Regions from separate parts of the Bacillus sp. PK6-026 genome, predicted to be linked through region 1. Evidence: a T-box and tRNA genes for the amino acid it is inferred to sense, from the RefSeq annotation. Region 1 holds a T-box; the other holds one or more tRNA genes.
The links. A T-box is a leader RNA that pairs with one kind of tRNA and senses whether it is charged. The one in region 1 lies ahead of M1D59_RS15345 (valine--tRNA ligase), so its partner is inferred to be a tRNA-Val.
Positions count from the first base shown of each region.

Region 1 (15,978 bases):
TGCAGACGCCGGTAAGCACTGAATGGGTCTGTCCCGAAAGCATGCTCAGCATCCTTTTTGCATCTTCGGCATCTTTGGGCTTGCCCAAATAAGCCCCGTCATAAAGAACAATGGTGTCGGCGCCAAGCACGACGGCATCAGGATATTGTTCGGCTACTGCACGCACTTTTTGTTCCGCCAACCATTTGACGTTTTCTGCTGGTGAAAAGTTTCGAATTAATTTTTCTTCCGCGTTGCTCGTAACGATGCTGTATGGAATCTGAAGAAGATCGAGGAGTTCCTTTCTGCGGGGTGATTGTGAAGCCAATATGAGCTGTCGGGTCATAAGAAGACATCCTTTCAAAGGTTTTTGCATAGGAAAAAAAGATACCTGTTTTATCCTACCAAAAGAACGCCGCCGCCACAATTTCAGAAAAGTAACTTTTTAATGACAAAAATCGTGAAAATAAAAAAACCAGCGCCTCTGCTGGTTTTTTTATTTTATTTGGCTCAGCAATAGCTGCTGGCTTTTCCAGCCGTTGGCTGCGGTCGGTTTCTCAAGCAGGTTGACGGCTTCCAGTATGCTCTTCTTTACCTCTTCAGATTCTCCTTTTGATTTGGCGCCGTCAAGTTCAGCTTTGACATCAGCTATGTTTTGAGATGTAACCTCCGCGCCGAGAATCGCTTTTGCCGACAGCTCGGCCGCTTCTTTAAAAGGCTCTAGCAAACCGGGCTCGAGTGCAACCGGAAGCTCTTTTCCGCCCCACGCTTCAAAATCGTTTTCGATTAATATTTTGCCAATTTCAGATGTCATCTGTTTTTCCCCTGTTATTCCGGCGATCACATAAAATCCGTCGTCTTTGGCAATCGAAACGGCGGCATACCCCTTGTCTGCGATTTGAGAGGCCAGCGTCTCCGCTCCTTCTTTAGATGAAAACTTGCCGGCCTGAACGGCAAAGCTTTTAAAAGATTCTCCCGCTTGTCCGCTATTTTTTTGTCCGCTCTTTTTCTCTTCGGCACCTGAGTCACCGGCTTTTACCGCCTGTCCGTTTTCCGCATCCGCACCCAAGCTGCCGGATGCCGGCACTCCTTCTTTATGGGTTGCGAGATTCAGCGCGAACAGCCCGAGTCCCGTGCCGAGCAACACAGCAAAGATAATGGTTGCAGCAAAGCGCTTCAAAGGAAACGTAAGGGACATTTTCGCTTTTCGGTTGTTTTTAGCCTCGTTTTTCTTTTGATAAGGCGCCACCACTTTGGGATCGTCTTTGTACACGGTTTCTTCTTCGTCTGGAGGCGTCCATGTAAATTCATCTGTTTCAGGTGCGCCGTCCTCTTTTGAAGCCGATATTTCCCGTTCCGCCTTTCTCTTTTCTTCCCAGTTTGAAAAGGTGAACTTCTTTTCTTCATTTCTGTTGGAAAACTCTTTTTCATTTCCGTAGATGGTCTCTTCTCTGCCATTGATCATCACTTTAAGCGGGTCTTCCTGGGGCACTTTTTTAGCTGAGTTTTTCTTGCTCTTCCGTTTTTTCATGTGGCTTCCCTCGCTTTCCGTTTATTGTTTTATATTGAGATTAGGCGGCAGATTGGCCGCTCTCTATACGATCGGCAGAGGGAAGCCAGAAGGAAGGAGGAGTTCTCCCAAAGGCTGTCCCTCTTATTGTCCACACTTTATCACAGCCTCAAAAAAAAAGAACAAGACTTTTGTCGTCTTGCCCAAAAAGGTTTCGTCAAATTTTTCACCACCGTGCCATTTGAAGATACCACTCGATCATTGGATTGCCATAGAAACAGCTTATCAGCGTCCCGATCAGAATCGCGGGAGCAAACGGCATAGGTTCATTTTTCTTTAGCTTTCCTGCCAGCAATGCAATCAGACCAAGCACCGTTCCTGCGGCTGCCGAAAGGAAAAAAGCGAGAATGAGGAGGCGGCTGCCGAGCGCCATGCCGAGCACCGCAAACAGCTTTACGTCCCCCCAGCCGATCCCTCCTTTCGTCAAAAGCAGCGTCAAGAGCGGAAGCATGCCGCCGGCAAACGCACCGCTTAAACCGGAATGCCACGGCTCGAGGGGAACAAGAAACCGTCCGACAGCAAAGACAATCAGGAAAAAACAAAGCACAGCATCCGGAATGACCATATGTGTCACATCAGATACAAAGACGATCAAAAGCAGGGAAATAAGAGCAAGCACAATAACCAGCTCCCCCTGATGCCCAACCTGCATACCAGCAAACGCAAACAGGATGGCGGCGGAGAGCTCAACTGCCGGATACACGATCGATATCGGGGTTTGACACCCCTTGCACCTCCCCCGCTGCATCAAATAGGACAAAACAGGTATCAGCTCCGCGAGGCCCAGCTTTCTTTTGCAAGCCCGGCAGAGGGAACGCGGAGCAATCAATGATATCTTTTCAGGGATGCGGCGCCCGGCTGAACTAAAAAAGGAACCGAGCACTAACCCCGCCGTAAAAAGGTAAAAGATGAACATCACTATCAGCCTCGCACAATCAAATTTAACCGCTTCATGGGAAAAAACGGCTTCCTGAGGCTGTTATTTTAGCAAATATGAAGCGCCTCCGCTTTTCATAAAACATAAAAATGCGCAGTCAGCCGATGGCCAAAAGCGCATTTTTATGTTTTTTATTCAGTTAAAACTGCCCTGACAGCGGAAATAAAGTAAAGCGACCCGGTAACAATGACCACCGCTTTTTCATCTTCAGCTTGTTCTTCGATATAGCGGAAAACAGAGCCGATGTCTTCATCACATGTTTTATGATCAGCGGTACTTTGCTCAAACAGCTTTTGAGCGGATTCCGCTCTCGGAAAATCAAAAGATGTGAAGTGAATCGATGACGCAAACGACTCGATTTTGCGGATCATGTCTCTGTACGGCTTATCTTTGAGAGCACTGAAGCATACGTGAATATTTCGCCCGTCGAAGTGGGACGTGATCGTCTCGGCCAGCCGCTCTACCCCTTCTTTGTTATGAGCGCCGTCGATATAAACGAGAGGCCTGTTCAATACCTTCTCAAACCGGCCGGGCCATCCCGCCTTATGAATGCCGCGTTTCAGCTCTTCTTCGCTGATGGCCGCATGTTTTTCGGCTGTCAGCCATTCGGCCGCAAGTATGGCCAGAGACGCGTTTTGCCGCTGATGGGTGCCGATCAGGCTTGTTTCAATTCTTTCATAACGATGTAACGGTGTTTTCAGTGAAAACTGCTCTCCATCGGGCAGTGAACGCTCTCCGGACAGCTCGCAATCCTCATGAAGGGATATAAAAGCAGATTCTGTCTCCATCGCCTTTCGCTTTATCACTTCAGCTGCTTCACGCTGATGAACAGCTGTGATAACAGGAACGCCGTGTTTGATGATTCCCGCCTTTTCTGCGGCAATCTCTTTCAGCGTGCCGCCTAATATTGCCATATGGTCATGGCCGATCGAAGTGATGACCGTTAACATCGGCTTCACGACGTTTGTCGAATCCAAACGGCCGCCTAATCCCGTTTCAAAAATAACAAAATCGGTGCGCCGGTATTTAGCAAAATATAAAAATGCGCATGCCGTAATAATTTCAAATTCGGTGGCGGCTCCGAATTCGGTTTTTTCAAGCTCAAGGACGAGAGGCCCGACCTCATTAAAGAGCGCCGTCCATTCGTCGTCCGAGATCGGTGCGCCGTCAACGCTGATCCGTTCGTTAAAGGTAATGATATACGGTGATGTGAAGGTGCCTGCTGTATAACCGGCTTCATTTAATACCGTACGGAGAAAAGCGATCGTTGAACCTTTTCCGTTTGTTCCGGCGACATGAATCGCATTAAGCTTTTTCTCGGGGTGCCCGAGCTTTCTCAGAAGCCATTCCATTCGTTCCAAACCCGGCTTCACGCCGAATTTAAGCCTTCCGTTAATCCAGCTGAGTGCTTCATCAAACGTTTTGAACAAGCGAATTCCTTCCCTTCAATTGATGAAGGTGTTTTCCAGCACCTTTAGAAAGACCTGGAAAACACCTCCTTTTTTCGTGTGATTAATTTTTCAATTCGGCGATTCTTTTTTCTACAGCTTCACGTTTTGCCGTATAATCGGCTTCTTTCGCCCGCTCTTCTTCAATGACATGTGCAGGCGCCTTTTTCATAAATCCTTCGTTGCTTAATTTCTTTTGAACCCGTTCAACTTCCTTCGTCAGCTTATCGAGTTCTTTTTGCAGGCGGCTGATTTCTTCCTCAATGTTAATCAGACCTTCGAGCGGCAAAATCAGCTCGGCGCCGGATACGACAGCGGTCATCGCTTTATCGACCGCCTGAATATCCGTTCCGATTTGAAGAAGGCTCGGATTCGTAAAGCGTTCCACGTACGAACGGTTTTCTTCAAGTCGTTCGGCGATTTCCGGCGTGCTTGTTTTAATATAAAGCTCAATCTGCTTGCTGAGCGGCGTGTTGACTTCGCTGCGGATGTTCCGTACAGCGCGGATGACTTCAACGAGAAGCTTCATATCCGCCGCTGCTTCGGTGTCCGTATATTCTTTAACAGCTGCAGGCCACTTGGCGACTGTAATGGATTCCCCTTCGTGAGGAAGATGCTGCCAGATCTCCTCCGTCAGGAAAGGCATAAACGGATGCAACAGGCGCATCGTTTGATCCAGCACATACGCTAAAATAGAGCGGGTCGTCTTTTTCGCCGCTTCATCTTCACCGTAAAGCGGAAGTTTAGCCATTTCGATGTACCAGTCGCAGAAATCATCCCAGATAAAATTGTAGAGATGGCGGCCAACCTCGCCGAATTCGTACTTGTCAGCCAGCTGTGTCACAGTTTCAATCGTTTCATTCAACCTTGTTAAAATCCACTTATCGGCAACTGATTTTTCTCCTGACAGATCAAGCTCTTCGTATGTCATGCCGTCCATGTTCATCAGGGCGAACCTTGATGCGTTCCAAATCTTGTTCGCAAAATTCCATGTTGACTCCACTTTTTCAAAGCTGAAGCGTAAATCCTGTCCTGGAGAGCTTCCCGTCGCAAGGAAGTAGCGCAGCGAATCCGCTCCGTACTTATCGATCACATCCATCGGATCGACGCCGTTTCCGAGCGATTTGCTCATTTTGCGGCCCTGGTCGTCGCGGATGAGCCCGTGGATCAAAACATCTTTAAACGGACGTTCTCCGGTAAATTCGATACCTTGGAAGATCATTCTGGATACCCAGAAGAAAATGATATCGTATCCTGTGACAAGGACGTTCGTCGGATAGTAACGCTTGAAATCTTCCTCATCGATATCCGGCCAGCCCATCGTTGAAAACGGCCAAAGAGCGGAACTGAACCATGTGTCAAGAACGTCTTTGTCCTGCTCCCAGTTTTCGGCATCTTCAGGAGCTTCAGCGCCCACATAGATTTCCCCCGTTTCTTTATGGTACCACGCAGGAATACGGTGGCCCCACCAAAGCTGGCGGGAAATGCACCAGTCGCGGATATTTTCCATCCAGTGCAGATACGTTTTTTCAAAACGGTCAGGGACGAAGTTGACTTTTCCTTCGCTTTTTTGCAATTCGATGGCGGCATCGGCAAGCGGCTGCATTTGCACGAACCACTGCGTTGACAAATACGGCTCAACGACTGCTCCGCTGCGTTCGCTGTGGCCGACCGAATGCGTATGTTCTTCAATCTTGAACAGCACGCCCTCTTCCTGAAGATCTTTCACGATCTGCTTGCGGCATTCAAAACGGTCCATGCCTTTATATTGAAGCGCCTTGTCATTCATTGTGCCGTCTTCATTCATAACGAGAATGCGTTCAAGGTTGTGGCGGTTTCCGATTTCAAAGTCGTTCGGATCATGGGCAGGTGTAATTTTGACGGCACCTGAGCCGAATTCCATATCGACGTAGTCGTCTCCGACAATCGGAATTTCCCTTCCTGTGATCGGCAGAATAACCGTTTTTCCGATTAGGTGTTTGTACCGCTCGTCTTCCGGATGTACCGCAACCGCTGTATCGCCGAGCATCGTTTCAGGACGGGTCGTCGCAATTTCAATCGAGCCTGAACCGTCTTTCAACGGATAGCGCATATGATAGAACGCGCCTTGTACGTCTTTATAGATGACTTCGATGTCAGACAGAGCCGTTTTAGTGGCCGGGTCCCAGTTAATGATATATTCTCCGCGGTAAATCAGCCCTTTTTCATATAGCTTCACAAATACTTCGCGAACCGCTTTAGAAAGCCCTTCATCAAGGGTGAAACGCTCCCTTGAATAGTCAAGGCCAAGGCCGATTTTCGCCCATTGGCTGCGAATAAAATCGGCATATTCCTCTTTCCATTTCCATGTTTCTTCAAGGAATTTTTCGCGGCCGAGATCATAGCGCGTTTTTCCTTCTTCGCGAAGCTTCGCTTCTACTTTTGCCTGAGTTGCAATACCGGCGTGATCCATACCCGGCAGCCAGAGCACGTCATAGCCCTGCATCCGTTTCATTCTTGTCACGATATCCTGCAAGGTGGAATCCCAAGCATGCCCCAAGTGCAGCTTACCCGTCACATTCGGCGGGGGAATGACAACGGTGTACGGTTCTTTTTCAGGGTCGTTTTTCGCTTCAAAAAATTTGCCGTTCACCCAATAGTCGTATCTGTCTTTTTCAACTGCAGACGGATCGTATTTTGTCGGCATCGTCAGTTCTTGATTATCCATTTTCAAACCTCCAACAGTATTAAACGGCTGAACAATAAAAAAGAGCCCTCTCGATCCTGTTAAAAGGACGAAGAGAACTCTCTCGCGGTACCACCTTTTTTCATGAATGCGAAAAAAACGCATTCACGCACTTAAATGGGATAACGGGACTTTCCCGAATTTCTCTACTTTTTGTTCGAGAAATTGCGCTCCTGGGCGACCTTCCAAAAAAGACTGACTGGGAGCCTTTCAGCGAACCGGCTTCCCTCTCTGCAAGCGTCTGTTTTTGTACTCTTCCCATTCAAAGCGGGTGATCATTGACTTTTCAGCACGTACTTTTTCTTTTTCTTATATTACTAAATCTTTTTCATTTTCGTCAATCATCTTTTCCGTTTTTCTCTTGTTTTATACGATACTGGGCCATGCACACAAGCTCCTTTTCCTCATATGATGCTGTAACGATAAGAGAGGAGGCATAAGATGCGAAAAAAATTCAACACACATTCATTCCAGCCGTGGCTGAAGCAAGTCAGGCTTGTTGCTGTTCAAGTCGTCCTCCCGATCACGATCTTCCAGGGCATACGCACGATCATCTTTCCGACCACATTTGATGTCCTCCTTTTGGGCATTCTCATATTCCTTGCGTGCGCCTTTCACCTTGACTGGATATAAGCACGAAAAAAGTCCGCATCATGATGATGGGGACTCTGTTTCTTCCTGCAGTTTTCTGTTTTCTTCCGTCTCGTGAATGCTCATCACAAGCGGTTCGGCGTTTTTCATTTGCCAGTACGCCTTCAAAAGCGTTGTACAGGCTTCTTTTTCTCCGGGCCCCTTCTCAAGGTCGTAGCGGTTCAGCACACCGAATACAGGCCCGGGGTAAGCCATATAGCTGAGGAATAAGCTGATTTCTTCCTCCCGCAAAGGATAGACATTGTGATACGTATAAAACCAGTTTACACATTCCGTGCACATCACGGGATTCGTCTTAAACATTCTTGTAAAAAATACGATGAGATCGTTCGCTGGGGGCCCGTGTCCCGCTTTCTCAAAGTTCGTAAAGTAACCCGTTCCGGTATCGTTATAGAGAAAATGCCGGACGGACAGCTGCCCGTGGTTTAAAACCATTCTCGAAGACTCTTTGTCTTTCATGGTCTCATACCACTCTTCAAGGCGGGCAAGCGCAAAGTCTGCAGCTGATATCGTCTCTTTGAAATACATGGCTGCCTGAAGCTGGAACGGGGACATATACCATTCGTTTTCCGCTCTTGAGATGAATTCTTCATATTTCTGTTTTTGCTGTTCCCATTTCCGTTTTGTCCGTTCATAGTGCCCGAGTATTTCTTCCCGCCTCACACCGAGCTCTTTTTCCGTTCGCTGGTGAAGAAGAGCGATTTCTTTAAACATATATTCGTGTTTTTGGTCACGCTCTTCCTCTCTTTCAAGGGTAAGCCAAGGCATGAGATAACAGACATCTTCTCCGGCTTGCGTTAAAAATTCGCCCGTGCGATTTCGATAGACGGGAACAAACTGCCTGTAGCCTTTTTCCTCCAGCAAGATCATCTGTTCTGTGAAGCGGGCGTTTCTTGAAGCCGCCAATTTTTTCAGGGCGAATACACCGTGATCCGTATACACTTTCCATACCTTTGGACTGACCGATTCCATATATTCAGGCGTAAGACCGTACTCATTTAAAACAGACTGGATGCCTTCCATCGGCTTCACCACATTTTTATCAATGCATTAGGCATGGCTGCTTTGATAATCCGGTATATAAAGGATCTGTCCCTCTTTTAATTCCTCGTCAAGGGAAAGGGAATTCATCCGGATGAGCTGCTGGACATTAATATCATAGCGCTCGCACAAAAGATCAATGGTATCGTTTTGCTGAACGATGCACATCCTCATTCGAGTAAACTCCTCCTCTCCCTGTTTTGTAAACAGCTTTGTCAAATAGAGAGCATTGTCATTCTCCTTCGCTGACACTTCCTGGTCGTCTGCTGCCGGCATCTCATCTCTTTCTTCTTCAGGCTCCGTCTGCTCATGAAACGAATATTCCGGGATTTCAATGGTATGCCCGGCTTCCTCTTCTTCATCAATCGCTTCTGCTTCCTGTGTCACTTCAACTTCAAACGTCTCAGGCTCCCTGTCATTCTGGTCTTCCTCCAAAAGAGGCGGAACACCGTAGAACGGGGTTTCTTTCGGTTTATCATGAGGTTGATAAGCCCTTTGGAGCGGCTCCGGCTCTTCTTCCGCTTCTTCCCTTTTTAACTCGTATTCTTCCGGCTTTGCTTCTTTCTCCTCTTTCAGCTCATATTCTTCCGGCTTTGCTTCTACTTTCTCCCTTTTCAGCTCATATTCTTCCGGTTTTGCTTCTACTTTCTCCCTTTTCAGCTCATATTCTTCCGGTTTTGCTTCTACTTTCTCCCTTTTCAGCTCATATTCTTCCGGTTTTGCTTCTACTTTCTCCCTTTTCAGCTCATATTCTTCTTCCGGTTTTGCTTCTACTTTCTCCCTTTTCAGCTCATATTCTTCTTCCGGATGTTCAAGAGCGGCGTCTTTTGGATTTTCCATTTCGCGCTTCGTCCGCTCTGCCGCAGACAAAGACGCTGTAAAAAACGGCTTTGTTTCCTCTGTATCGTCTCCGAGAAACGACTGGTAAATCGGAACCGCTTCCGCATCGGTATCAGTTTCTTCTGCTTCTTCATACGGCTGTTCTTCGTCCTGCTCTTCATAAGATCTGTCAAGCTGAATCAAAAATTCTTCCTCTTTACCCTGTTTTTCGTCGTTTGAAGGTGATCTGAAGGCAGGCTCAAGCTCCTCTTCCGGCTGGACGGCCGCAGGCATAGTACGCGGTTCTTCTTCTCCGGCTTCACCGCTTACATTCAAGAGGCCTTCAATCGCCAAATCAGCTTGAATCGTCAGCATCCTCGCATCTGTCAGCTGATAATCGAAAGCATCAATAAAAACAAATACGTCGTTTAAATGATTGACCTTGTCTTTCGGGATAGTGATATCCACTGGGAAACAATGCGTCAGCTCTGCGCTGCCGTCCCCTTTCAGCTTTACATCTTCCACAAATCGGCTTGTCGCAGGCAGCTCTGCATATTCCCGGGTTTGATCTATGTTGTATTCGCCTGTCAGCTCTAATGACCCTCGTATGGATACATAATCATTTACTTCCTGAACGGTAATGTCAGGATCCAATGAAATCGATAATAATTCGGATACTTCCTGTCCTTTTTGAAAACAGATTGACTCTTCTACAGAAAATTGCAAACGATTGTTTTGCGGCAAACTGATATCCTCCCTTCACCTAATTTTTAAAATTAGATGTCAGTAAAGATGTATGAGAAAAGCAGGCAGAATATGAACAGAAAAATCATAAGCCGTTACCGGCACCATGCAAAAAAGAGCCGCCGGCAATGTCCGGCAGCCCTTTTCTTTATCTGGAGCGGCTGATTCTTTCGAATACGCGTTCAGCAGCTTGAATCGTATGCTCAATGTCGTCATCCGTATGAGCGGTTGACAAGAACAGCCCTTCAAACTGTGAAGGCGGGAGAAACACGCCTTCATCGGCCATCCCTTTATAATATTCGGCAAACAGTCCGAGATCAGACTGTTTCGCTGTATCATAATTGATGACCGGTTCATTTGTGAAGAAAAAGCCGATCATAGACCCCGCTCGATTAAATGTACACGGAATGCCATTTTTCCCGGCAGCTTCAGAAATTCCTTTTTCCAAACGGTCTGCTTTGCGGGAGAATTCCTGGTAGGATTCAGGAGTCAGCTGTTTCAATGTTTCGAGTCCGGCTGTCATGGCAAGCGGGTTGCCGGACAGCGTGCCGGCCTGATAGATCGGACCGCTCGGCGCAATTTTCTCCATGATTTCCGCCTTTCCTCCATAAGCGCCGACAGGAAGACCGCCGCCGATCACTTTTCCGAGGCAAGTCAAATCAGGCGTCACTCCGAAATAGCCTTGCGCACAGTTGTAGCCCACCCTGAAGCCTGTCATTACTTCATCAAAAATCAGCAGAGCGCCATGCGTCTCAGTCAGCTCGCGAAGCCCTTCGAGGAACCCTTTAACCGGAGGTACAACACCCATATTGCCCGCGACAGGTTCAACGATAACGCCGGCAATGTCCTCTCCGAATTCCTGAAAGACAAGCTTCATGCTTTCCAGATCATTGTAAGGAACGGTAATCGTGTTTTTTGCAATGCTTTCCGGAACTCCGGGGCTGTCAGGGAGGCCGAGCGTTGCTACTCCAGAGCCCGCTTTAATCAGCAGGGAATCACCGTGTCCATGGTAGCAGCCTTCAAATTTCACGATTTTGTTACGGCCTGTGTAACCGCGCGCCAGCCGCAAGGCGCTCATCGTCGCCTCCGTACCGGAGCTCACCATCCGAACGATTTCTATGGAAGGAACGCGGTCGATGACAAGCTCGGCAAGCTCGGTTTCCAGTTCTGTCGGTGCACCGAAGCTTGTCCCGTGTTCTGCCGTCTTTTGAATTTCTTTCACCACTTTTTCATTGCTGTGTCCTAAAATAAGCGGTCCCCATGACAAGACATAATCGATGTATTCGTTTCCGTCAATATCATAGATTTTTGATCCTTTTCCCCGCTCCATAAAAATCGGGTCCATGTTCACTGATTTAAAGGCTCTGACCGGGCTGTTCACCCCGCCAGGCATGACTCGTTGCGCCTCCTCGAATGCCGCTTTAGACTTCTCATAGCTCCGCATCCTCTAAAACCCCCAGTTCAAATTCTTATTCCGAAATCCATTTTGCCGCATCTTTTGCAAAGTACGTAATGATCAAATCAGCGCCCGCCCGTTTCATGCTTGTCAGCATTTCGAGAACAAGAGCTTTTTCTTCAATCCAGCCGTTTTGGGCCGCGGCTTTGACCATCGCATACTCCCCGCTTACATTGTATCCGACAACAGGCAGGTTAAATTCGTTTTTCACTTCTCTGACGATATCAAGATATGAAAGCGTCGGCTTGACGATCAGGAAATCGGCGCCTTCTTCCACATCGGATTTTGCCTCCCGGAGAGCCTCCCTGCGGTTGGCATAATCCATTTGGTACGTCTTGCGGTCGCCGAACTGCGGACTGCTTCCCGCGGCATCGCGGAACGGGCCGTAAAACGCGCTCGCATATTTTACAGCGTACGACATGATCGGCACATTTGTAAATCCTTCCTGATCAAGCGCATCCCTGATGGCGGCAACGAAACCGTCCATCATGTTTGAAGGCGCAATAATGTCAGCGCCTGCACGGGCTTGGCTGACAGCGGTTTTTGCCAAAAGAACGAGCGATTCGTCATTTAGTATTTCACCGTTTTCCACAAGGCCGCAGTGACCGTGGTCCGTGTACTCGCATAGGCATGTATCTGCGATAACGACAAGCTCAGGAAAGTCTTGTTTAATTTGCGCAATCGCTTTTTGAACGATGCCGTGGTTGTGATAGGCTCCGCTTCCCACATCATCTTTGTGTTCAGGCACGCCGAAGACGATCACAGATTGAATGCCGAGGCCTGCGACTTCCTCCATTTCCTCTTTCAGCCGGTCCAAAGACAGCTGGTATACGCCCGGCATGGACGGAACTTCGCTTTTAACGTTCTCTTCCTCGGTTACAAATATCGGATAAATGAAGTCAGATGCTCTTAACTCGGTTTCTCTTACCAATTTTCGCATACCTGCTGTCGTCCGCAGGCGGCGGTGTCTTTGAAATGATGCTTCCATTTGTCATTCTCCCTTTCTTGAAATGCGGCATATTTCACGCAGCATTCCGTCGATTGTATAGACGTCCGGCATATATGAAGGAATTCCGTAGTCCGACAGCGCCTTCTTTGTCATAGGCCCGATCGTAATAAAAGCCGTACCGTTCTTTTCGGCCCACGTTCTGCTCTCCTCTTTCAAAATGGACATGAATGTATGTACCGTCGAGGAGCTGGTAAATGTCACAAAATCAAAAGACGCGTGTTTTGCTGCTTCCTTAAGCTCCAGAATTCCTTTTTCATCACGAACGGTTTCATACAAAATCCATTCCGAAACTTGAATTCCGAGCGGAGTGAGGGTTTTCTTGATGACGTCCCGGGATAAATTTCCTTTTAAAACGGCCACTTTATCATGACGGCCGGCATTTCGCTTCAGTGCCTCCGCCAAATGTTCAGCCACGTATAACTCAGGCATCAGATCGACAGAAAGACCCCTGTCGCGCAAATACCTGGCCGTTTTTTCACCGACAGCGGCAACCTTGGCCTTTGATACGAAAGGAACGCTGAACCCGGCGTTCTTCAAATAAGAAAAAAAGAATTTTGCCCCGTTCACGCTTGTAAAAACAAGCCAGTCCGCGCTTTCAAGATCTGCTCGAAAGCGCTGGGCCTGTTCTCGCGGGAGGGCGGGCCGAAACGAAATCAATGACGTTAAAACAGCTTCTCCGCCCAAAGCCTCCACCTTTTCCCTGAAGGATTGGGCTTGGGCTTTATTGCGGGTGACGAGCACTTTCTTTCCCTGTAAAGGAAGATCATGCTTCATTGTCTTCCAGCTCCTGTTTCACACGGTCAATCAGTGCCTTTGCTCCTTTTTCCGACATGACCGCCGCGCATTCTCTGCCGACAGCCTCCGGATCTTTTCCTTTTACTGTTTCTCTGTATGCGGTTTTTCCGTCAGGCGATGCCACAAGACCGGTCAGTTCGATGACGCCGTCTTCGTCCATCGTCGCAAATCCGGCGATTGGCACTTGGCAGCCGCCTTCCATCGCATGAAGAAAAGCACGCTCGGCCGTGACGGTCAGCTGTGTGTAGCGGTCGTTCAGGCGCGAAAAGAGGGACAGCAGATCCTCATCCGAGCCTCTGCACTCGATCGCCAACGCGCCTTGCCCAACGGCGGGAAGGCAGCTCTCTGGATCAAGAAATTCGGTGACGACATCGTCCTTCCAGCCCATTCTTGACAGGCCGGCCGCTGCTAAAATAATCGCGTCGTAATCTTCGGTTTCAAGTTTTTTCAACCTTGTATCGATATTTCCCCTGATCCACTTGATCTCAAGGTCGGGGCGCATTTGCAAAAGCTGCGCGCTTCTTCTGAGGCTGCTCGTGCCGATAACCGCATCTTGTTTCAGGTCGGCCAGCTTTTGACGGCTTTTTGAAATGAGAACGTCCCTGGCATCTTCCCGTTTTGGAATGCAGCCGACCACCAGCCCTTCGGGAAGCGCCGACGGCATGTCCTTCATGCTGTGAACGGCCATATCAATTTCCCCGGAAAGCATCGCCTGTTCGATTTCTTTGACGAACAGGCCTTTCCCGCCGACCTTTGACAGCGTAACATCCAAGATCCGGTCGCCTTTTGTAACGATTTCCTTTATTTCAAACGTGAAATCCGGATTTAATTCCTCCAGCTTTTTGATCACCCATTTTGTCTGGGTCATCGCCAATTTGCTTCTTCTTGAGCCTACAATGATGTTTCTCATGTTTTCTTCCTCCCAATCCGTCACGGGCAACCGTTTTAACTAACTAAACCAATGAAATTGCGAAAAGCTGCCGAGCAAAAAGAAATTGATTAAAAGAACAAGAAAAGACGCGGTATTCCACATGGCCGCGATCCTTCCCTGCAGCTCTTTGACAATCCTGATAAATAAATAGTATCCGTATAAAAAAAGCAGCACGATCGATCCGAGCACTTTCGGATCCGCCCAGTACAGGGTTTCAAGCGATACATACGACCAGATAATCCCCAGAATCAGACTCAGCAAAAGCATAGGAACGCCGATGAGATTAAGGACATAAGCCATATGATCAAGTTTTGGCAAATCTTCGATTCGTAAGAGCCATTTCCCCCACTTTTTCTTTTTCAATAAACGGTACTGAAAAAGATACAGCACGGAAAAGACAAACGACAATGAAAACGCTCCATACGAAAGAATCGCCATTGTAATGTGGATGATCAAGAGCTCGGACACGAGCCTTCCCGAAAGCTCCGCCGACTGCTGGGCCGTCGGTGTAAACGTGTGGATCGCCGCCATTGAAAAGCCGATGAGATTGGTGAAAAAAACGAGAAATTCCACTTTCAAAAGCTTCGTCAAAACGAGAGACAGCGTGACAAGCACCCACGCGTAAAAATAAAGCCCCTGCGCATTATTCAAAACAGGAAACTGATCTGTGTACTGCATGAAATAAAAAAGGTATACCGTCTGCAGAATCCAGACAATAGAAAGCAACCAGAAGGCCGCTTTTCCCGCCTTCCGGTTGTGCTGTAAAAAGTCTATAAAATAAAAGAGGACGGTGAGCGCGTACAACACGATTGTAACTTCGTTAAGCCTTGCTAACAATGTGTCTGTCATGTCTGTCACTCGCTCGCGATAGAAGTCAAACCCTGCTGGTTTTGCCGCTTAAACGCATGAACCGGCTGGCGTTCGTCTTGATTCTCTCCGTCAGGAAAAGCCGCTTCTTCAATATCAAAAATCTGCGTAAACAGTGCAAGCTTTTCTTCGGCATCAGCTTCTGACGCAAACTCCTTCACTTTTAAAATCGGGTCGCGCAAGAGCTGGTTGATAATGCTTTTCGTATGCTTGTTTAAAAGTTTTTTCTCTCTTGTGCTCAAGTGAGGGAGCTTCCGTTCGATGCTCTGCATCGTTTCCGCCTGGATTGTCAAAGCTTTTTCCCTGAGAGCAGAGATGACCGGCACGACGCCGAGCGTATTCAGCCATTGTTTAAAAGCGACGATCTCAGCTTCAATAATCAGCTCCACTTCTTCAGCAACGGCCTGACGCTCCTTCAGATTTTCTTCCACGATCCCTTCAAGATCGTCAATATCGTACAGAAAGACGCCTTCCACATCGCTGAGAGCCGGGTCAAGATCCCGCGGCACGGCAATATCCACCATAAAAAGCGGACATCCTTTGCGAAGCTTATTGACATGTTCGATCATCTCTTTTGTGACGACATAGCCGCTTGCGCCCGTTGAACTGATGAGAATGTCGGCTTCCATTAAAGCGCATTGCAGCTCATTTAAGCTTTTCGCCGCGCCTGAAAAACGGCCGGCAAGCTCCTTCGCTTTTGAAAATGTTCTGTTGATCACGGTAACCTGTCCGATTCCGTGGCCGTGCAGGTTTTGAACCGCAAGCTCTCCCATTTTGCCCGCGCCGAGAATCAGCACGTGTTTATCGGAAAGGTCGCCGAAGATTTTCCTGGCAAGCTCGACGGCTGCATAGCTGACGGATACAGCATTTGAAGCAATGTCCGTTTCGGCATGGCAGCGCTTCGCGACGGTGACAGCCTGCTTAAACAAATAGTTGAAAACGGTACCAATTGTCTTCTCTTCCTGAGCCAGCTTAAAACTTGTACGCACTTGGCCTAAAATCTGCG
Region 1 covers NZ_CP096418.1:3,004,309-3,020,286, forward strand. The annotation lists gene M1D59_RS15325 (Maf family protein) at 1-325, opposite strand, end outside; gene M1D59_RS15330 (SPOR domain-containing protein) at 476-1,510, opposite strand; gene M1D59_RS15335 (prepilin peptidase) at 1,716-2,465, opposite strand; gene M1D59_RS15340 (bifunctional folylpolyglutamate synthase/dihydrofolate synthase) at 2,618-3,916, opposite strand; gene M1D59_RS15345 (valine--tRNA ligase) at 3,999-6,641, opposite strand; T-box leader at 6,702-6,934, opposite strand; gene M1D59_RS15350 (hypothetical protein) at 7,101-7,292, shown strand; gene ysxE (spore coat protein YsxE) at 7,311-8,333, opposite strand; gene M1D59_RS15360 (LysM peptidoglycan-binding domain-containing protein) at 8,361-9,914, opposite strand; gene hemL (glutamate-1-semialdehyde 2,1-aminomutase) at 10,063-11,358, opposite strand; gene hemB (porphobilinogen synthase) at 11,384-12,358, opposite strand; gene M1D59_RS15375 (uroporphyrinogen-III synthase) at 12,362-13,153, opposite strand; gene hemC (hydroxymethylbilane synthase) at 13,143-14,084, opposite strand; gene M1D59_RS15385 (cytochrome c biogenesis protein) at 14,124-14,954, opposite strand; gene hemA (glutamyl-tRNA reductase) at 14,960-15,978, opposite strand, start outside.

Region 2 (15,978 bases), 1.5 Mb from region 1:
AGGACTTAACCTAAATGTTTGTGAATTGTCTGACCGTTATCTAGTTTTGAGAGAACACCTCTCATACATAGTTTGGTGGCGATAGCGAAGAGGTCACACCCGTTCCCATGCCGAACACGGAAGTTAAGCTCTTCAGCGCCGATGGTAGTTGGGGGCTTCCCCCTGTGAGAGTAGGACGCCGCCAAGCTGTTTATATATCTTTACCCTGCATGAATTGAAGCTTATCTTATTCCGCAGTAGCTCAGTGGTAGAGCTATCGGCTGTTAACCGATCGGTCGCAGGTTCGAATCCTGCCTGCGGAGCCAATGCTTCCATAGCTCAGCAGGTAGAGCACTTCCATGGTAAGGAAGAGGTCAGCGGTTCGAGCCCGCTTGGAAGCTTAAGTGAATACGTTGATATGACAAGGTTTCTCCTATGGTGGAGAAAGCTTTTTTTGTTTTATGATATTTTGCTTTCAACTTATAGAATGTATAAAAGCAGGCTTAACGCCTGCTTACTGCTATACCCTCTCATATAAAACGTTAATTGCGACTTCTAAGACAAGAAGGAACAACATATAACTCCCGTACTTTAACGTATCAGGTTCATGCTGTTTTGAGTCTTTAAAAGTCCATATAAATAATGCTACAACGCCAATAACGGTCACGATTTTGCTAAGCGTTAATAAAGACATGACAACCTTCCTTTATATTGAAAATTATTTATTATCCATCTTCCATATTTATAATTAAAATCCCTTTTAACCGTAAAAACTTTTTCTGCTATTAAACAAGCTCTCTGACTCGGATGACAGAGAGCTTGTTTAAATATGTTTAAAATCCATTTAAAATAGAGAAGATCCGATTGTTTACACTGCCAAAAGATTTGATGTTGTTTTGGATGTTAGAAAATAGAATGACGTATCTGCTCCCTGTCAGACTGAAGCTGTTTAATATGTTATAGCCGGGCATGACACCGTGACTAGAATAGCTTCCCGGCGACACATAAAAGCCCATACCGTATGTTGCTTTGTTTGGCGTAAACATTTTCATAAAACTTTCATTGGAAATGATTTTTCTTTCGTAAAGTGCTTTATCAAATAAATACATATCATAAGCGGTCATATAAATATCACCAGCCCCATAAAGCTGTGATAAATTCGGCATGTCAGGCGTATAAAGCTCTTTTTGCGGGTTTAATTTATACCCTGTCGACGGATTTGACTCTTTAGCAAATGTTTTATAAAAGCCTGCGTGTTTCATACCGGCAGGTTTAAAAACGTGCTTTTTGATGTATTGATCGACTGGTTCACCGCTTACCATGGAGACAATGTATGCCAGAACCGAGTAATTGGAGTCTCTATAATCCCATTTCCCAGTTGGGTATTTTACGCCTCGTTTTTCGATATCTTTCATTAAATCTTCCGGCGAAATATATCCGTGGCCTTCTTTGTGCCCCCTAATCCCTGATGTGTGTGTCAAGAAATGATAAAGGGTGATCTTTGAGCCGTTTGGAAAGTCAGGAAGATACTTAGAAACGGGGTCATTTACTGATAGCAATCCCTTTTCCTCAAGCTGTAAAATTGCCGTTGCAATAATTGCTTTTTGTGATGACCCAACATAAAAGACGGTGTCCGGTGTATTGGGGACCATTTCCTCGCGGTTTGCATATAAATACCCTTTGCTTGTCACAACGTTTCCGTCTTCTACAATTAATGCTGTGCCGCTGAATCCAATGCTTTTTAAATATTGATCCAATTGAGCATTATCATTTTTTGTGATGATAGGGTTCTTTTTTGTTTCATTTTGATTTGTCTTCTTCTTTGCTTCAGGCTGTTCTTTTTTTTCAGTTGCCTGTAGTTGATTTTCTTGGTGATCTCGCATACCGCTTGGAAGTGCAAGATAAATTACCCCACAAACAAGAAGAAAGGAAAGAATGATGAGCCTTCTTTTTGTTTTCTTCTTTTTTCTTTTCTTTATTCGCGTTCTGTATGTTCTTGCCATGGCGGGTACTCCTTCTTTTATATGTGACGTATTTACTGACGCAATAACCCCTTAAAAAGTTTCTTCAAAATGCTAATATTTTCATACATGGTTTGGGATAATGCCAAAATTTACATTTTATTTACACTTGAATAAGAACAAATGTTCTTATAAAATAAAGATGTGAGGTGAGACGATGAATAAGCTGTTGTATCGTTCAATGGAAGACGGTTTTCCGGTAGAAATCATTTACATGAAAGAAAGTAGTTTTTCTAAACGGGCGATTCTCGTGAAAGAAATTAAAAACGGTTATGTGAAAGCATTTTGCTTCCAAAAACAGCAGTTCAGAATGTTTAAGATAGAGGCCATTTTAACCGTGTTCCCCTATAAAAAAAGAAGCATAGCTCATTATGCCTAAAAGCTGCTCTTTCATCTTGCTGTCTTCTTTTCTGTATTCCCTTCCTGTTTTGATATTCCATCTTTTGTTATAATGAATGTAAATTCGATTTAAAGAGAGCGGGCGTTTTACATCTATGCTTCAGACGATCAATAAAACACTTGGTAAGATTATGCCTTTACTGACGCCTTTAAGTGTTGTCAGCGGGGTGTTGCTTGCGGATTACTTAAATGGGCTGGCGGGTCTTGTGCCGTGGATTTTTGCGTTTATGACATTTGCCGGCAGCCTTGGGGCAAATTTTCAGTCGCTGAAAACAGCGATGGTTCATCCCTTGCCGATGCTACTCGCTTTATTTGTTTTGCACATATTTATGCCTGTTCTGGCATGGGGCACGGGGCATCTTGTGTTTAGCGGAGATTCATTAACGATTACAGGGCTTACCCTTGGTGTTGTCATTCCGACGGGTATTACGAGTATGATTTGGGCTGCCATGTATAAAGGAAACATCGGCTTAACCCTATCGATTATTTTAGTGGACACGATTCTTTCGCCTTTCATCGTTCCGTTCAGTCTTTCCATCCTGGCCGGGGCGCATGTTGAAATGGATGTAATCGGTATGATGAAAGGTTTAGTCGGAATGATTGTGATTCCTTCTTTGTTAGGAATGCTCGTCAATCAATTTTCAATACCGGAGCGGACAGCGCGTTTAAGCGCAAATTGCGCTCCATTTTCGAAAATCGGGTTAGCCGCCGTGGTGGCGATTAACAGCTCAGTTGTCGCTCCTTACCTGAAAAACGTCGATTTAAAGTTTTTAACGATAGCCGTTACGGTTTTTTTGGTGGCATTTACTGGATACATGACAGCTTGGCTGATCGGTCGGCTGATGAAACGGCCCCAGGAGGAAATCGTGGCTTTAATTTTTACCGGAGGAATGCGGAATATTAGCGCCGGCGCTGTGTTGGCCACCGGATTTTTTCCGCCGCAAGTGGCGGTGCCCGTTGTCATCGGCATGCTGTTTCAGCAGATCCTGGCTGCGCTATATGGGCATTTGCTTGCAAGAAGCGAGCTGAAAAAAACGTATCATTTAGACAAAAAAACGAGTCTGCCCTCATAGTTGGCAGACTCAAACCTTACAGGAGTGAAAAAAAATGAAAACCAATAGGGTAAGTGTGATGATGTGGACTTTAATTTCCGCATTTTTGTTTTGTTCTTTATTAGTCACAGCTTCACTTTCTCCGCTCGCTCATTCAGGCCCCCATGCTAATGAGTTTGGCACTTTGGGGATGTGGGCGGCAATCGGAACCGTTTTACTCTTTTATATCCTTCCCCTTGCTGTTTATATGGCCGGGTTTGATGCGATGAAGTTTGTAATGGCTGTTCTTTGCGGAATTGGATTAATCATCACGCTGACCATGATTCCAGTGGTTATGTTGATTGGCGCTTTTGGCGGATATGCTTCTGCTTTATTGGGCGTCGTATGCCTTTGCATTCTGTCAGCGATCGTGAATGTGATTTGGTTAGTCGCCGCTTTTCGCAGGCCGTCAGCGGCTGCTTCTTTCTAATATTTAAAAACCGCTTTCCCGCGTTGTGTTCAAGTTCGCCAAGTTCCTTTTGCGATCAGGTGGACGTTTCCCCCGATGTGAATTTCTATGCTGTTTTCCGTTGTATGCGCTTCAATATAAAGCAGGGAAGGCCGGTTTATTTCATACCCTTGTTCAGCCCTTATGCTGAGGTCATTTTGATTAAAATAACCGTGATGCAGTAAATATCCTGCGAGATCCCCGATCGCGCTTCCTGTTGCCGGATCTTCGGGAACGCTGAGACAGTCGCAAAAAACTCGTGTATTGATATGATTTTGTTCATGATAGGTTTCCGTAGAAAAAACGAGCAGACTGGCTTCTGTTTCTTTCATAAAAGCTTCAAACCGATCCTTGTTGATTTTGCATTTTTTAACTGCACTTAGCGAATTTAACGGGACGATAACTGCTGGCAGACCTGTGGAAACCTCTTGTATCGGGAAATCCAAATCCATATCACATGTGTCGATACCGAGTACTTCTGCCATCATTTCTTTATCAAAAGTTCGATTAAATACAGGCGGATTTTGCTTCATCCAAATGATCTGATCTTCACCTTTGTCAAACGATACCGGTATTGCGCCTGCTCGAACATTTAAAATGACGCTTGAAGATGGTTCAGTTTCGATTTCATTCTTTATGATAAACGCTGTGCCCAGCGTCGGATGTCCTGCAAACGGAATTTCTTTTTCCGGGGTGAAGATTCGGACATCATACCCGCTGTTTTCCTGTTTCCCTAATATAAATGTTGTTTCGGAAAAATTAATTTCCCTAGCTATTTTTTGCATTTTATCACTTGATTGGTTCTTTTCTGCTTTAAAAACGGCGAGCTGGTTTCCTGTATATTTTGTTTCTGCAAACACGTCCACAAGGTAAAATTCCATCCGATGTCTCTCCCCTTTAAAATGACCTTCCTGCCCTAAAGGCAGTTTTACATATCTTACATGAGATGAGAATCATTGAACAGTCTAAAAAAATAAAGAAGAGCGGATCCCGCTCTTCCTAATAAAGCAAATACTTCTTTCTGATATTCATAAACCGTTTTTGATCTGCTTCGTATTTTTTGACGATTTCATCAATTGAAGCGCCTTGTTCAATCATAGCTTTGACCCATCCATTCCCGATCAGACGGTTGAAATTGCCTGAAGGGAGGAACTCAAAGTCGTCCGGGTAGAGGTCATGGACGGTTTTGATGATCGCGATACCGGTATTTACAGGCTTAAAAGCGGACCTGTTTGTCACGTAAAGCTCCACCCCGTGGCACAGTTTATTTTGATGCTTTGAAAATGTCGGAGTGAACGAGGCGGCTCTGAATCGGACGCCAGGAAGCTTCAGACCGTTTAATTTTTCGGCGAGTTCCGTACTTTTCATGTAGGGCGCACCAATTAATTCAAAAGGCTTTGTCGTGCCCCTTCCTTCTGACATATTGGTTCCTTCAATTAAACCTGTGCCCGGGTAGACGATGCCCGTATCCGGCGTCGGCATGTTCGGGGAAGGCAGGACGAAAGGAAGACCAGTGTCTTCAAAGAACATCTGTCGCTTCCACCCTTTCATTTTGATGATGGTTAAATCGGCGCCGATGTTAAATTCGTCATTAAACAGCTTTGCCAGTTCTCCTGCGGTCATTCCGTGCTTTAAAGGGATGGGATACATTCCGACAAATGAAGAATAATCTGGATCAAGGACAGGTCCTTCAACTTTTAAGCCGCTTTGCGGGTTTGGCCGGTCAAGAACAATGAATGGAATGCCGTTTTCTTTTGCCGCCTCCATCGCATAAGCCATTGTGTAAATGTAAGTGTAAAACCGCGTTCCGACATCTTGGATGTCAAATAGCAGGACGTCAACGTTTTTCAACATCTCCGGTGTCGGTTTTCTCGTATCTCCGTAAAGGCTGTAGACGGGGAGACCGGTTTTTTCATCAATATAAGAGTCAACCTTATCGCCGGCTTGAGCGTCTCCCCTTACACCGTGCTCTGGACCATAGAGAGCGGTCAGCTCAATACCGGGGGCTTGGTGAAGCAAATCGATGCTGCTTGTTAATGCTGAATTGACACCGGTTGGATTTGTGATGAGACCGACCCTTTTTCCTTTTAATATGCTTTTCTTGTTCATGATCACTTCAATACCCGGTGAGACCTTTGCTTTCTTTTCTTTGTCCGGAAAGGCCGCTGCTGCGGTTAATGTACTGAAGACAAACATTCCCGCAAGCAGCCAGATCGCTTTTTTTCTCATTATGACCCTCCTTTGTGAAGCGGCTTGCCGTTTTTAATATTCAACCCGTAGCCGAACGGGTAAAGGGTTTCTCCGGGGCGTGTGACCGAAGGAATGTCTACGGGCAATGTTCCTTTAGGCTTTGCCTTTCCGAAGATAACTTCCACTCCGGCCGGAATATTCGGCTGCCTGAAGCCCCCGTTTGCATAGCCTTTAAAGCCATATACTGCGATCACGGCAGCGGCTTCTTCAAAATTTGCCGTGTCATAAGGGTTTCGTAAGCTCATTAAGACAAATTTTTTCCCGTTTGCCTGAGCGTATTTCATGGCGGCGCGCGGAAAAGCAGTTGCCCACTTGCTTGAGTCTTGAATGCTGTCATCAATGACACCGTCGTTCACAACAGGATCGTTTTTGACTACATATGATCCTGTGATGACATAATCGGCCTCGTCAATTTTCTTTTGAATCTCTTCATCAAACGTTTTTTCTGCAAATCGATATTCGACGACCTTGATGTTTTTCTTTATTTTGCTGATGGTTTTGGCGATTGCTGCTGTTTGCTCTTCGTATGGGGCGAGAATGAGGACGGTATCCCCTTTTTTCGGTTTGAATGGCAAGGTGCTTTTTTCATTTTTAAGAATGGTGACGCTTTCTCTTGCCATTTTCCTTTCGGATTTCATGTGTTTGTTGCTGCCGACCGTTTTCAAGGCGTATTTGATTTTTTTCTGAAGCGGTTCGGAGCCGGTGTGATCGATGATACCGCGGTTTATTTTTAATTGAAGGATTCGCTCCACCGACTGATCGATTTGTTCGATAGGGATCTCACCTTTTTTAACGGCTGTCAGAAGAGCTTCGAATACACGCGCTAGATTTTTTTCGGTCTCAAGCGATGTGACTTGTGCGGGCATGAGGGCGATGTCGACTCCTGCTTTGACAGCCATGACGACGGCTTCCTCCTGTCCGAAATTATCAGAAATGGCTTTCATATTTAAAGCGTCTGTTACGACAACGCCCTTAAAGCCGAGGTCTTTGCGGAGAAGGTCTGTCATGACTTTTTTGGAAAGTGTTGCAGGCACCATGATGTCCTCGCCGTCTTTTTTGCTTTTATAGGTTGTATTGTCAAAGGCGGGGAACTGGACATGCGCTGTCATGATCATGTTAATCCCTGCATCGATCGCTTTTTGAAATGGCGCAAGTTCAATGCTTCTCAGCCTTTTTTCATCATGCGGAACAAGCGGCAATCCGTAATGACTGTCAACCGCTGTATCGCCGTGTCCGGGAAAGTGCTTTGCTGTAGCGATCATTTGCTCGTCCTGCAGGCCCTTCATCATCTGGATGCCGAGCTTTGAAGTCAGCTCAGGCTTGGAACTGAAAGAACGAACGCCGATGACCGGGTTGCCGGGATTGTTGTTGACATCAAGTACAGGACTGAAGTTCACGTTGATGCCCAGCGATGCTAATTCTTTTCCGATGATTTTTCCTGATTTGAAGGCATTTTTGCTGCTTCGCGATGCACCGACTGCCATATTGCCGGGCAGGTTTGTGCCTGATTCAAGTCTGGTGACAATCCCGCCTTCCTGATCGATCGTGATAAAGAGCGGAATGTCAGGACTCGCTTTTTGCAAGCCGTCCGTTAACCGTACAGTCTGCTCTGTGCCTGTGACATTTTCAGCAAAAAGAATGACACCGCCGAGCCGGTATTTTTGAATGATTCCCGCGACTTCGTCATTCATTTTTGTTAATCCTTTGGCGTTCGATTCCCCTTTTTTCTTCCAGTTTCTAAAGTCAGGCATCAGCATTTGTCCGATTTTCTCTTCAAGCGACATGCTGCTGACCATTTGTTTGAGGTGTTGTTCCGGCTGCTGTTTCGCTTCTGCTTCGCGAGCGGCGGGCTGCAAAGCGAGAGACGATAACAGCAATGCAATCAACGCGCATTGAAGAAATCTTTTCATATAAGGGTCGCCTCCTATTGGTGATGTAACGCCTCGTAAATAGCTGTAATGACGCTGCCGTACTTTCCGGTTGCAAATGCGTCACCTTCAAATTGATTCGGGTTTTCTTTAGGGTTGATGACAGGAGAGTGCTTTTTATTGGTTAACAACACAATGCCGATTTGATACACGGGATCGATGATAGTGACGGTTCCCGTCCAGCCGGTATGGCCGTATGCCTTGTTGCTGGCGTGCTTGCCGAACATCCACTCCATATCGGTATTGCCGTTAAGCCGCCATCCTAGTCCATATGTGGGATTTGTTTTTGACGGCTCAGTAAATTGTGAAATGACCGAACGGCTGAATAGATGTTGTTTCCCGTAACCGCCGCCGTTCAGCATGACTTGAAGGAGCACTGCTGCGTCGTCAACGGTGGAAAAAAGGCCGGCATGCCCAGAGACGCCTTCCATTGAATAGAACGCTTTTTCATCGTGGACTTCCCCTTGAAGCGTGTAAGTTCTGATATTTGGAAACAAGATGGTGCCATCTCTGGTGTTTCCCTTTCGTTCCGTAGCTGCAAAATGCGGCGGTTTAAAGCCCTTTTGGAGCGGATTAAACAAAGTATGCCGCAACCCGAGAGGCCGGTAAAATTGGTTTTCAACAAAGGTATCTAAACGCTCGTTTGTGACTTTTTCTATGATCAGCCCGAGGAGCATATAGTCGATGTCACTGTAAATTTGTTTTGTGCCGGGTTCATATGACAAGGGGGTTTTGACAAGATATTCAAGCGTTTTGCTCCGTGACTGAGAGTAGAGGTGTCCGGCTGCTTTCGGGTCGTAATAGTTCCAGCTTGCAGGGAAGCCTGCGTGATGGTGGAGCAAATCTATGACGCGGAGCCGGTTTTTTCCCTTTACATCGTCTTCCGGGTGATCATTGAAATCAGAAAGATAATGTGAAATGTTTTTGTTCAAGTCAAGCTTTCCGGTGCTCACTAAATGCTGCAAGGCAAAATTGACGGCATACATTTTTGTATTGGAGGCGAGGTCAAACATCGTGTTTGCTTTCATTTTTTTTGGATGTTTGAGCGTCGAGAGGCCGTTGTATTTCTGCTTGTAGCCGTATGCTTCTTTTTTGACGATTTTTCCGTCTTTTATCAAAATCAAGGCAGCCCCGGGAAAGCCCGCTTTGACATCCTGTTCGATCAGACGGTCCACGACTTTAAGCTTTTCCGAAGAAAAACCGGCTTCTTCAGGTGTTTTCGCCTTCGTTAATACGGGATATGTCAGCTGACCTGTTGTCTCGTTCGCAATTGCAGTCTGTGCTGATGACGGAAGCGGGAAAAAGCATGTCAGCAACAATAGGGACGATGCTGCAGCGCTGATCATAAACTTTTTCAGCTTGCTTCACTCCTTTCTGTCAAAAAATGTATAGTGGGAATTTTAAACAAACGTTTAATCAAATTCAACTGCCATATCGTCTTTAAAACCAAAGAGATATGTTAAGGCAAAGCCGGCAGCATAGGAAATAAACAAACCGAGAATATACAAAAGAACTTGGTGGGTATGGACTAAAAATGACAAAGGAAGACCTGATACGCCTATCGATTCGGTCGCGATTTTGAAATACGCTTGAAAGGCTCCACCTACTCCGGCGCCGAGGCACGCGGTTAAAAACGGACGTCCGAGTGGAAGAGTCACACCGAATATGAGCGGTTCACCGATTCCGAGCAGGCCTGACGGCAGTCCGCCGGCAATGGCTCTTTTGAGCTTTGCTTTTTTTGTTTTGAAATAGATCGCAAAAGCGGCGCCTACTTGACCTGCGCCCCCCATAGCCAGAATCGGCAGCAACGGGTCATCGCCGATTGAATTGATTAATTCCATATGAACGGGTGTCAATCCCTGGTGCAGTCCGGTTACGACGAGCGGAAGGAAGGTGGCCCCCAGTACAAAGCCGGCGATAATGCCGCCGAGATCTAAGATGGCGAGAAGTCCTGACGTAATGGCGTCAGATATCAAGCCGCCGACAGGCATGAAGACAACGTAAGTGACGATTCCTGTGATGAGAAGGGAGACTGTAGGTGTGATGATGATGTCGAGTGAATGAGGTACAAGGCGCCTGACCCGTTTTTCGAGAAAAGCGATAAATGCAGCTGCGAATAAAATACCGATTAAACCTCCGCGTCCCGGCAAAAGCGCTTCACCGAAAAGCGAAATATCACCAACGGCCGGGTTAATGATTAAAATACCGGCTAATCCGCCGAGTGCGGGGGAGCCGCCGAATTCTTTCGCCGTATTGACCCCGACCAGGATGCCCAAATACGTAAATAAACCTGAACCTATTACCGTTAAAATAATGGCGGTTTGTGATGTTTCAGCGAGCCAGCCTGCTTGGATAACGGCTTTGGTGATTCCGGTAATCAAGCCTGAGGCGACCAAAGCGGGGATCAGCGGTATAAAAATGCTTGCGATCCGCCGAAGAAACAATTTAAAAGGCGTCGCGTTTTTCTTGGAAATCTCAGCTTTATGTTTGGCTGCGGATTGTTTTAAGTCAACGTCTTCCGCGGATTGAAGCAACTTCCCGAATTCGTCTGATACGTGCTGTACGACGCCGGTGCCGAGGATAATCTGAAGCGTTTCCTCCTCAACGACGCCAATCACGCCTTCAAGCGCTTTGATTGAGCCGATGTCGGTTTTTTGACTGTTGACAGGCGTGATGCGCAGGCGCGTCATACAATGGGTATAATCCGCGACGTTAGACGGGCCGCCGATGTGTTGTAAAATCAGTTTTGCCAGGCCGGCATATTTTTTCTCATCGCTCATTTTATATCCCCCTTTTTTACAATTCGCTCATTCCCATCATGCGGATGGCCGCTTTTGTTTGATCAATATACTGAATGATGTCCTCGTAGCGCTCCGCGGCTATGCCTAAAAACAGAATGTCAATCATGTAAAGCTGAGTTAAACGAGAGGAGGTGGCGGCGCTGCGAAACGGCGCTTCGTTTGAGCATGACGTATACAGGGCGATATCGCTTAATGAAGAGACAGCAGACTGTCCAAACCGCGTCAGTCCAATGGTTTTAATGCCATGTTTTTTGGCGAGTCTGACTGCATTGGCGATTTCATGCGTTTCTCCTGAATGGGATATGGCAAACAGAACGTCATTCTCGCCGGCATTGGCGATTAATGTCGCGACAAGATGCATATCACTAAAAGCGGTGGCTTTTTTATTGATGCGCAAAAATTTCTGCTGGGCATCTTGTGCGACGATTCCTGAAGCCCCGATCCCGCAAAAATGAACCGTTTCTGCGTTGATCAGTATTTGAATCGCTTTTTGAAGATCTTCGTGGTCAATGTTTTCAAAGGTATCGCGAATCGCCTGAATCGAATTGCTGGTTGTTTTTTGAACGATTGAATGGAGCGGCTCTTGCGGTTCGATATCCCGGTATCCCTGATCAGACGGTTTCATTAAATCGCCGGCGACCCTCATTTTTAAATCTTGAAAGCCTTTCAGCCCCAGAGATTTGCAGAGCCGTATTGCCGCCGCCCCGCTTGTCTTAGCCGAAGAGCTCACCTCTTGAATGGTGCCGTTTACGACCTCGTGTGGGTTTTTCAAAATGTATTCGGCAAGCTTTCGTTCAGATTGCGGCAATCTGTGAAGCATATTCTGAATGATTTCCAATCCTCCTGCAGCCATTGTTTCTTCCTTTCTTCTTTAAACTTGGTCTTCATAAATGGATAGAGCTTTTTCGATATCGCCTTCTGATTTCTCAAGCAGGTTTTCGGAAGCGGCCGCATCTTCGTTTGTTTTCAGCATGATGATGGCGGTTTTGACCTGGTTATGGGATTTTTCTAACGCTAGTGCCGCCGCTTCTTTTGGAACACCTGTGACCGTTTGGATGATGCGAATCGCCCGCTCCTTTAATTTGTCATTGCTTACTTTTACGTCTACCATGAGGTTTTCATAGACTTTTCCCATTTTGATCATGGCCGCCGTTGAAATCATGTTTAAAATCATTTTATGAGCGGTTGCTGCTTTCATTCTCGTCGATCCGGCAATAACTTCAGGGCCGACGACCACTTCTATGCTGTGATCTGACACCTGGCTGATCGCCGAGTTTTTGTTGCATGTCAGTGAGACGGTCTTGGCGCCACTTTCCCTGGCATACTTCAAAGCGCCGAGAACGTATGGAGTCCGACCACTGGCGGCGATTCCGATTACGGTATCATTGTTTGAGAGGTTAACGGCTGATAAATCCCGTCTGCCGAATGCCTCGTGATCTTCAGCGCCTTCGACGGCTTTGTACAGAGCTTTTTCTCCTCCTGCAATGATGCCAATGACCGACTCGGGAGATATGCTGAACGTCGGCGGGCATTCAGCTGCATCGAGTACGCCGAGTCTCCCGCTTGTACCGGCACCGATGTAGATGATCCGTCCCCCTTTCTTTAACGACCCGACGGCGAAGTCAACGGCGGTCTTAACTTCTGGTAAGACTTCTTGTACAGCTTCGGCCACAGTTTTGTCTTCATCATTGATGATTTTCAAAATATCAATCGTCTTTGACTGGTGAATGCGCCTGGATCTTTCATTCCGGCGTTCGGTCGTTAATGAACCTAAATGGCTGTTTTCCATCGACAACTCCTCCTGATGATGAAGTGCATATATTTCTTAATTTTCAGTATATTAAGGGTGGAATATTATTTCAATAAAAAAAGGTAAATATTAAAATTTTATTTCAATGAAGTTCTAAACAACGGATTGCCGACATAAAATAAAGCGCAGATGAACTGCGCTTATGTTCAGGTATTACAGCTCGTCTATTTGGTGTTCGGAAATCACACGGAAGCCTTCTTTTTTCAGAAGCGCTGCTGTAACGCCGTTGCCGGCTATTTTTTGGCTTGAGAAACTTCCATCGTATATATGGCCGCTGCCGCAAGACGGGCTGTTTTCCTTCAACACGATCGTATCAGCCTTGATTTGCCTTGCCATCTCCAATGTTAGATAAGCTCCTTTTATATACAGGTCTGTTACGTCTTTTCCCGATTGTGTGTTGATCACCGCCCTGCCGTCTAAAACGTCTTCTCCCGACCCGCCTATAATTTCGGCCGGTTCCCTTGGCGTTTGAAATCCGCCGAGCAGCTCGGGACAAGCAATCACCGCTTTTTTTTCTTCAACAAGCTTATTGATTTTCCCCACATAGCTGTGCGATCCGTTATAGCGGCATTCCACCCCGGCCAGACATGAACTTACCAGTATCATTTTTCGCGTCCCCTCTCTTGCACATCAGATAGCCCTATTTTAAACAAAATTTCTGCGTTTTTCTCAATGTTTATGAATAAAAAATTTGAAAATAAAAATTTTAATTTACCCCTTTACAAATGGGGAGGAACCTGTATATAATAACTTTTGTCAGCTTTACGAGAGCTGCTTGAAACACGATGATGGCCCGTTGGTCAAGTGGTTAAGACACCGCCCTTTCACGGCGGTAACACGGGTTCGAATCCCGTACGGGTCACCATTCTTTTTTGGACAGCACGCTGCGAATGCCGGAATTTTTAAAAGGAAGGCATGCTAAGGTCGCAACGTCCTGTTGCAACGCGCACTTGTACTTTAAAGGCAAGGAAGGCATGCTAAGATCGCAACGTCCTGTTGCAACGCATGCACTTGTACGTCCTGTACTGCGGAGGATTAGCTCAGCTGGGAGAGCATCTGCCTTACAAGCAGAGGGTCGGCGGTTCGATCCCGTCATCCTCCACCATTTTTTCGGATCGGTTTTTGTCACAACCGCGCCGGTAACTGCATAAGATACCGTATCATGCCGGTCTAGCTCAATTGGTAGAGCAACTGACTTGTAATCAGTAGGTTGGGGGTTCAAGTCCTCTGGCCGGCACTGTTTTTGGAGGGGTAGCGAAGTGGCTAAACGCGGCGGACTGTAAATCCGCTCCCTCAGGGTTCGGCGGTTCGAATCCGTCCCCCTCCACCATTATTGGGCTATAGCCAAGCGGTAAGGCAACGGACTTTGACTCCGTCATGCGCTGGTTCGAATCCAGCTAGCCCAGTTTTTGGACATCCTGTTAGGATGTCCTTTTTATTTTGTCTTTTTTGTATAACTATTCAAAAAAATGTCTTGTTGAGTCAATTCCGAATTGGAAGGTACAATGAAGGTCTGAAAGGGGGATATCATATGTTAAAACAGCAGATTTCAATGATTGGCGTACCGATGGATCTCGGTCAGCTGAGGCGGGGAGTCGATATGGGACCGAGCGCGATTCGCTGTGCCGGTGTTAATGAACGGTTGGAAAGCCTTTGTCAGGATATTGAAGACCTCGGCGATATGACAATCGGGCAAAGAGAGGATGAGAAAGAAGGCGGGGAGCCGGCATCTGAAGAGCTGAGAAACTTGAAAGCGATTACAAAAGCGAGTGCAAAACTTGCTGAGACCGTTGATAAGATCGTGGCTTCAGGTGCTTTTCCGCTCGTGCTGGGCGGTGACCACAGCATAGCGATCGGAACGCTGGCCGGCCTTGTGAAGCATTATCAAAACCTGGGTGTGATCTGGTATGATGCCCATGCTGATTTAAATACGAAAGAAACGTCTCCTTCAGGCAATATTCACGGTATGCCGCTCGCCATCAGCCTGGGGATCGGCCATGAAGGGCTGACAGGCATCTATGGAAAAGAAACGAAAATTAAAGCGGAGAACATCGTCATCATCGGTGCGAGGTCACTTGATGACGGGGAAAAAGAATTGATTCGCGACAAAGGGATCAAAGTGTATACAATGCATGAAATCGACCGCCTCGGTATGACGAGGGTGATGGAAGAAACGATAGACTATTTGCACGGCAGAACGGACGGTGTCCATCTGTCACTCGATTTAGACGCGCTTGATCCGAACGATGCGCCTGGTGTCGGAACCCCGGTAGCGGGAGGCATCAGCTACAGGGAAAGCCACCTGGCGATGGAAATGCTGGAAGAATCGAAGCTGATTACGTCCGCTGAGTTTGTCGAAGTCAACCCGATATTGGATGAGAAAAACAGGACGGCTGAAGCGGCAGTCGCCTTAATGGGGTCGCTGTTTGGCGAAAAGCTGCTTTAGGTGCGGTTGAAGAGCGGCCTTAGGCTGCTTTTTTTTATAAAAAAGTCTCAACTTCATAATATTTAGGTTGTATAATAATTTTAAGCTAATATTAAGCGCATGATCCCTGTCAAAGCATCTACACCCTGCCAAAAATTTGATAAACTATTTTTATGAATTTAATGAAACCTTATAAAAATCAATTCGTATACATAAAGACCGGTGAAGGCAGAGGTTAGATAAATATGGAAACAATGATTAAAAAAAGAATCAAACAGGTGAAAAAAGGCGATCGTAATGCATTTGCAGACATCGTGGATATTTACAAAGACAAAATTTATCAGCTTTGCTACCGTATGCTCGGCAATGCGCATGAGGCGGAAGATATTGCGCAGGAAGCGTTTATCAGAGCATACGTGAATATCGACAGTTTTGATATCAACCGGAAATTTTCCACATGGCTTTATCGAATCGCAACCAATTTGACCATCGATCGTATCCGTAAAAAAAAGCCGGACTATTACTTGGATGCAGAGGTGGCGGGGACTGAAGGACTGACGATGTATTCCCAGGTTGCGGCGGATGTTGCGCTTCCAGAGGATGAAGTGGTTTCTTTGGAGCTGCACAGCACCATCCAGGAAAAAATCTTAAGGCTTCCCGATAAATACAGGACGGTCATCGTATTAAAGTACATTGATGAGCTCTCACTCATTGAGATCAGTGAAATCCTTAATATTCCCGTAGGTACGGTGAAAACGAGGATACACAGGGGCAGAGAGGCTCTCAGAAAACAATTAAGGGATCTTTAAGTGGGGTGATGAAATGA
Region 2 covers NZ_CP096418.1:164,372-180,349, forward strand. The annotation lists rRNA gene M1D59_RS00910 (23S ribosomal RNA) at 1-13, shown strand, start outside; rRNA gene rrf (5S ribosomal RNA) at 72-187, shown strand; tRNA gene M1D59_RS00920 (tRNA-Asn) at 231-305, shown strand; tRNA gene M1D59_RS00925 (tRNA-Thr) at 308-380, shown strand; gene M1D59_RS00930 (serine hydrolase domain-containing protein) at 813-1,982, opposite strand; gene M1D59_RS00935 (hypothetical protein) at 2,158-2,379, shown strand; gene M1D59_RS00940 (bile acid:sodium symporter family protein) at 2,531-3,472, shown strand; gene M1D59_RS00945 (DUF5391 family protein) at 3,507-3,920, shown strand; gene M1D59_RS00950 (PhzF family phenazine biosynthesis protein) at 3,950-4,819, opposite strand; gene M1D59_RS00955 (exo-beta-N-acetylmuramidase NamZ family protein) at 4,938-6,167, opposite strand; gene M1D59_RS00960 (glycoside hydrolase family 3 N-terminal domain-containing protein) at 6,167-8,098, opposite strand; gene pbp4b (penicillin binding protein PBP4B) at 8,113-9,462, opposite strand; gene M1D59_RS00970 (PTS transporter subunit EIIC) at 9,529-10,896, opposite strand; gene M1D59_RS00975 (MurR/RpiR family transcriptional regulator) at 10,913-11,770, opposite strand; gene murQ (N-acetylmuramic acid 6-phosphate etherase) at 11,789-12,706, opposite strand; gene M1D59_RS00985 (2-thiouracil desulfurase family protein) at 12,881-13,333, opposite strand; tRNA gene M1D59_RS00990 (tRNA-Glu) at 13,518-13,592, shown strand; tRNA gene M1D59_RS00995 (tRNA-Val) at 13,757-13,832, shown strand; tRNA gene M1D59_RS01000 (tRNA-Thr) at 13,892-13,964, shown strand; tRNA gene M1D59_RS01005 (tRNA-Tyr) at 13,973-14,057, shown strand; tRNA gene M1D59_RS01010 (tRNA-Gln) at 14,062-14,133, shown strand; gene rocF (arginase) at 14,259-15,173, shown strand; gene sigW (RNA polymerase sigma factor SigW) at 15,398-15,961, shown strand; gene rsiW (anti-sigma-W factor RsiW) at 15,975-15,978, shown strand, end outside.
Region 2: it has a tRNA-Val gene. The T-box ahead of M1D59_RS15345 (valine--tRNA ligase) is inferred to sense a tRNA for this amino acid. The anticodon was not compared.